Linked DNA regions of Mesorhizobium japonicum MAFF 303099. The protein of the gene in region 2 binds, or shares a complex with, the protein of the main gene of each other region. Links are inferred from orthologs where the notes say so. Each region holds a gene or a part of one and is shown on either strand. Other genes may lie near its edges.

Region 1 (3,306 bases), 1.4 Mb from region 2 along the record:
TTTGGTTCCGAGGTAGTCAAATACATTTGTTGCATCAGCCACTCAAAATGCTTCGGTTGCATCACTGGCCCAATATACTAACTAATTGATTTTATTAATACTTTTTTGACAATCTGCTTGCTTTAACGAATCGCTGAGCGCATGGTGAAAGCGAGGGAAAACCCAGTCCGCTGGACAGGAGTTTGCCATGCACAACTACCCGATCGAACTGCGTGACGACCTCAATCGCATGCTGATCAAGACCATTTACGATCTTGGAATCGTCAACGTCCCGGTCCTGGCCGCTGGACTGGCCAGCCGCCATTGCGACCTGTCGCTTGCGGACGCCGAACGGCTGGTGCTTGGCTTCGCCCAGCTCTACGCGGCACCGATCGAGTTCGACCGCTCAGCATGCGACTGGCGGTCGAGGGCACCCGTCGGCGCAGACAATAATGGCCTGCTGCTCGACATTGTCGAGAACGAGTTCGGCCGCGCCGCCTGACGCTCACCCGGCAGGTCTTGGCTGATCTGGCTGCACGGATGCCTCAATGCGCACGCGGCTGGATCTGGCCGCGCCTCGGTCGCGTGGGCGCAGCCAGGTTCAGTTCGTGGTTCAGCCCAGCTTCACCTTCGGCTCGCGTGCCCAGAGGCGCAGGTCGCCGAGCCTGGTGATGAAGCCCGCGACATCCTTGGCGGATGCAAGCGGGATCACCGCCTCGTCCTCGACAACTCCGGCCTTGTCCAGCAGTGGTGCCGCCGCCTCGACGAAGCCGATGAATTTGCAGTGCGCAAAGGCGTCGGCGACGAAGTCGCGGGCGGTCGATTCCCTCAGCAGCCCGGCCATTGCAGGCTTTGCCGCCAGCAGCGCAATGGCGTCGTAGAGAACAGACGGCGCGCCGGCGATCATCTGCTGCGCGTCCATCCAGCTGCCGTCGCTGGCCTTGGCGCCGCCGACCTTCGGCGCGATGATCTCGAACTTGGCGCCGGCCTTGGTCAGCGCCTGCTTCAGAGCATTGAGCAGAGCTGCGTCGGTGCCGTCGGTCACCAGGATGCCGAGCTTGCGTCCCTCGAAGCGGCCGGGGCCGTTCTTGAGGATGCTGAGCGCGTCGGACGCGGGAAGGTCGGTGCGCGTCGGCGCCCCCGCATCGGCGGGCTTCGGCATCGCCTTCAGGCCCAGCGCATCCGCCACCTTGCGAGCCAACGCATCATCGATATTGAGGAGGTGGGATACGATGCGCTCGCGGATGACCGGGGTGTGCACCTTGCTCAGTTCGAAGGTCAGCGCCGAGGCGATGTGGCCTTGTTCCACGGGGTGCTGGCTGATGTAGAATTGGCGTGCCTGGCTGTAGTGATCGGCAAAGCTTTCCGCCCGCAGGCGGGCCTTCGGTCCGGCTTCGGCTTCGGCAAAGGATCGGAAGCCCTTTTGCGGAGATTCGCGCGGGCCTTCATCCCATGAATTGGGCTGGTAGTTGGCGCGGCCCACCGGGTTGCGCATCGCCATGTGCCCGTCCTGCTGGAAAGTGTGGAAGGGGCATTTCGGCGCGTTGATCGGGAGGTGGGTGAAGTTGGTGCTGCCCAGCCGTTTGATCTGCGTGTCGAGATAGGAAAAATTGCGGCCCTGCAGCAGCGGGTCGTTGGAGAAGTCGACGCCGGGCGGCACGTTCTGCGTCATGAACGCCACCTGCTCGGTCTCGGCGAAGAAATTGTCGGGCATGCGATCGAGGACCAGTCGGCCGACCGCGATCGGCGGCAGCACCTCCTCGGGGATGAGTTTGGTCGGATCGAGGATGTCGAAGTCGAAGCTGTCGGCGAAGGCCTGGTCGAAGAGCTGCAGCTGCAGTTCCCATTCGGGGAAATTCCCGGCGTGGATCGCGTCCCAGAGGTCGCGGCGATGGAAGTCGGGGTCGGCGCCGTTGATCTTGACCGCCTCGTTCCAGGCGACCGACTGGAGGCCGAGCTTCGGCTTCCAGAGGAATTTGACGAAGGTCGATTCATCCTTCGCGTTGAGCAGCCGGAAAGTGTGGACGCCGAACCCTTCCATGAAGCGCAGCGAGCGCGGGATGGCGCGGTCGGACATCGCCCACATGATCATGTGCATGCTTTCCGGCGTGAGCGAGATGAAATCCCAGAAATTGTCGTGCGCGGTCTGTGCCTGCGGGAAATCGCTGTTGGGCTCGGCCTTCGCGGCATGGATCAGGTCGGGAAACTTGATCGCATCCTGGATGAAGAACACCGGCATGTTGTTGCCGACAATGTCCCAATTGCCTTCCTGCGTGTAGAGTTTTACGGCGAAGCCACGGACGTCGCGGGCAAGATCGGCGGAGCCCTTATTGCCGGCAACGGTGGAGAAGCGCACGAAAGCCGGCGTCTTTTCGCCGGCGCGCTGGAAGATGTCGGCGCGGGTGTATTTGGCCAGCGATTCATAGGTTTCGAAATAGCCGTGCGCGCCATAGCCACGCGCATGGACGACGCGCTCGGGAATGCGCTCGTGATCGAAATGGAAGATCTTTTCGCGGAAGTGGAAGTCCTCGAGCACGGTTGGCCCACGCGCACCGATCCTCAGCGAGTTCTGGTCGTCCGAGACAGGGCCGCCCTGTGCGGTGGTCAGTACGGCTGTCGAACCGGACGCGGTCTGGTGCAGTTCGCCGCCTTCGCCGCGCTGCAGTTTCTGATCGTGGATGGTCGCGGCCGTTCCGGCCAATTTGGATGCTTGCTTCGCCATGACTGAAAATCCCTGGGTCAATGCGCGGGCTGCGCTGGTTCCTCAATCTCTGGGGTGGCAATGCGTTCCCCGCCGATTTCAAATCCGCGAATGAAGAAAGGCCGCCGGTTCGACGGCGGCCTTCTCTTTAGAAAGCAAAGTACCCTCAGAGGTTCTTGTTGATCGCGGCCGCGGTCTTGTTGGTCGCGTCCTTGACGGCGGACTTGGCGTCGCCGACGGCCTTCTGGACCTTGCCCTTGGCTTCTTGCGCCGCGCCTTCGGCGCGCAGGCGGTCGTTGCCGACGGCCTTGCCGACGCCTTCCTTGGCCTTGCCTACGGCCTCATTGGCGAGACCCGAGGCCTTGTCGCTGGTGCTTCCCATGGAATGTTCCTTTTTGCGAATTGTCTGCCTGACCGGCGAGGACCAACGTCGCTTTGTCAGGAAGGTTCCGCATGTCATGAGCGCAGCAAAACGAAAAGGCCCGCCACCGACGCGAATCGTGACGGGCCTTCTGGAGTAGGTCGGGCGTCCCGCCGCCCGGCCTTTTGCAAAACCTTTCAGGAGGACGATCGTTCCATCACAACGAGAGGCCCGCGGGCTTCCGGGCTTACGAATCAGCCAGATC
Region 2 (2,985 bases):
GAAGTCCGGCAACACACTGGAGAAGGCCACCCTGGACGAGATGGAAGCGCTCTGGCAGGAAGCGAAGAGCGCGAAATAGGGCCGATAGACCGACAATTCCGGAGGGAAAACCGCCTTTTTACTGGAAATTCTTCGGCTTACCCGTTGTTTTTACGACGCAATCGGCTTTCGATTTCTTCGCGGGCGCTTTGCGTGGCCTTGAGCGAAATGGTGGCGCTGCCGTCTTCATTGTCGGCGCGCGAAACGATATCGCCGTTGCGATACAGCCAATCGACAAGGCCGAACTGTGCCGGCTCGATCGTCACCGTCAGGTCTTCGAGCTCGCCCGCCATGCGTGTCTCGATGACCGCCTTCAGCGCTTCGATGCCCTCGCCGGTCACCGCCGATATGGCGATCGGCGGACCTTTGCTGCCATCCACGGCGTCGGCAAGCAGGCGGCTCCTGTTGCCTTCGTCCAGCAGATCGACCTTGTTCCAGACTTCGATCACACGCTTGGTGTCACCGGCGTCGACACCGAGGTCGGCCAGGATGCGCTCGACATCCTCGGCCTGCGCCGCCGTGTCGGGATCGGAGATGTCGCGCAGATGAATGACGAGATCGGCTTCGACCACCTCTTCCAGCGTGGCGCGAAAAGCCGCGATCAAATGCGTCGGCAGATCGGAGATGAAACCGACCGTGTCCGACAGGATGATCGGCGTGCCATGCGGCAGGCGCACGCGGCGCAGCGTCGGGTCGAGCGTGGCGAACAGCATGTCCTGCGCCAGCACGTCCGCTCCGGTCAGCCGGTTGAACAGCGTCGACTTGCCGGCATTGGTGTAGCCGACGATCGCCACCACCGGGAATGGCACCTTCTTGCGCTTGGCGCGGTGCAGGTCGCGGGTGCGACGCACCGTTTCCAGCTCGTGCTTCAGCTTGATGATCTTTTCCTGCAACTGCCGCCGGTCGGATTCGATCTGGGTTTCGCCGGGGCCGCCTAGGAAGCCGGCGCCACCGCGCTGGCGTTCAAGGTGGGTCCAGCTGCGCACAAGGCGGCCCTTCTGGTAGTTGAGATGGGCAAGTTCGACCTGCAGCGTGCCTTCCTTGGTGCGGGCGCGCTCGCCAAAGATTTCGAGGATCAGCCCGGTTCGGTCCAGAACCTTGGCATGCAATTCCTTCTCGAGATTGCGTTGCTGCACCGGGGTCAGCGGATGATCGACGATGACCAGTTCCGCGTCGTTGTCCTTAACGATTTGGGCGAACTCTTCGACCTTGCCGCTGCCAAGCAGGGTCGCCGGACGCGGATCGTTGACGGTCACGACAGCCGTATGGACTGGGTCGAGATTGATGGCGCGCGCGAGGCCGACCGCCTCGTCATGGCGAGCGTCGGCCGAGCGCGTCAGCCGTGGGCGGTTGGTGTCGTCGTCACCGCGCGGCTGGCGGGTAAGCACGGGCACAATGACGACAGCCCGGGTCGGCCCCTTGGCTTCCGTCCCGGGATGATGCGCTGGTTTTCCGCGAACCGTGGCGTCCGCGTCCTTTTCACGTGCCAATCAGGCGCCCTGGCTTTCCTCGCCATCGAACATCTGAACCGGCTGGCTCGGCATGATCGTGGAAATGGCGTGCTTGTAGACGAGCTGGGAGTGACCGTCGCGGCGCAGCAGCACACAGAAATTGTCGAACGAAGTGACCACGCCGGTCAGCTTCACGCCGTTGATGAGGAAGATGGTGAGCGGGTTCTTGCTCTTGCGAACTGAATTCAGGAACAGGTCCTGAAGGTTTTGCGATCGTTCCGCCATTGTTCTTGTCTTTCGCCGATCCCCTTCGGTTTGCAGGCCAATGCGCCAAATTAACGGGCACATGTCAAGCGCACAAACACCGTCTTGTCGTCAGTAACGACAAGCAGAACGAGATATATTGATGTTCATTCCACCTGTGCGGTTATCAGGCTGGACTTTTTTCCGCAATGTCAAAAAAGGCTTGCCGTAACGAAAGTGTCACTGAGCCGGGGTGCCCGTTGGCCACCGGATCGCCGTCAATGGCCACGACCGGCATGGCAATCGTCGTGGCGGAACTGATGAACGCCTCGCGCGCCGCCTTGGCCTCGGCGACGGAAAAACCGCGCTCCTCGATCTTCAGGCCGAGCTTGGCCGCGACTTCGAACATCGTCGTGCGGGTGATGCCGCGCAGGATGCCGTGATCGGCCGGCCTGGTGACCAGGACGCCATCCCGGGTGACGATCCAGGCGTTCGACGAGCCGCCTTCCTTGACGTTGCCGTCGGTGTCGACGAACCATGCTTCCTGCGCACCGGCTTCCTTGGCTTTTTGCTTGGCCAATACATTGGGCAGCAGTCCGACGGTCTTGATATCGACCCGGTCCCAGCGATTCTCTGGCACGGTGATGACCGCGATCCCGGTTTCGGCTCGCTTTGCTCCAGCCGCCGGATCGGCCTTTCTGGCTGTGACCACCAATGACGGCTTGGTGTCCGCCGACGGGAAAACAAACTCGCGGCTGGCGACACCACGCGTCACCTGCACATAGACAAGGCCGTTGACGACGTGGTTGCGATTGACCACCTCGCGCAGGATCAGCGGCAGCACGTTGCGCGCGACCGGCCAGGCGATCGACAGTTCGGTCAGCGAGCGGTTGAGCCGGGCAAGATGGCGCGGCATGTCGACGATGAAGCCGCGCGCCACCTCGCAGACCTCGTAGACGCCATCGGCGAACTGATAGCCGCGATCCTCGATATGCACGGAAGCGTCCGCGTGAGCGACGTAGCGCCCGTTGACATAGGCAATGCGCGGCATTGGCGACCCCTGGAAAAATCTCGGGCTTTCTTATGCGATTCCGCCGCCGCCGTAACCGGCAAATGCTTGGACCACGCGCGGTTCAGTACAGGTTCCGCGCGTCAGACGCCCAGTGACTTCAGTTTGCGGTGCAGCGCCGAGCGCTCCATGCCGATGAACTCGGCGGTCTTCGAGATGTTGCCGCCGAAGCGGTTGATCTGG

What was found.
Region 1: the proteins of hfq (region 2) and MAFF_RS09410 are in contact, whole or in part, in a crystal structure (PDB 3VU3), measured with the Escherichia coli proteins. The link is inferred for Mesorhizobium japonicum MAFF 303099 from one-to-one orthologs.

The regions. Positions count from the first base shown.
Region 1 is NC_002678.2:1,718,891-1,722,196, reverse strand. What follows is about bases 148-3,132. They hold MAFF_RS09410 (catalase), read right to left. Parts: upstream 2,702-3,132; coding sequence 593-2,701; downstream 148-592. Other genes in these bases: MAFF_RS09405 (CsbD family protein), read right to left, coding at 2,847-3,062; MAFF_RS09415 (hypothetical protein), read left to right, coding at 188-481.
Region 2 is NC_002678.2:288,306-291,290, reverse strand. What follows is about bases 153-2,816. They hold hfq (RNA chaperone Hfq), read right to left. Parts: upstream 1,776-2,816; coding sequence 1,530-1,775; downstream 153-1,529. Other genes in these bases: MAFF_RS02640 (D-amino-acid transaminase), read right to left, coding at 1,921-2,784; hflX (GTPase HflX), read right to left, coding at 153-1,529. In the rest of the region: mazG (nucleoside triphosphate pyrophosphohydrolase), read left to right, coding at 1-79; more of hflX, read right to left, coding at 138-152; MAFF_RS02635 (sigma-54-dependent transcriptional regulator), read right to left, coding at 2,886-2,985. UniProt on the Escherichia coli protein: RNA chaperone that binds small regulatory RNA (sRNAs) and mRNAs to facilitate mRNA translational regulation in response to envelope stress, environmental stress and changes in metabolite concentrations.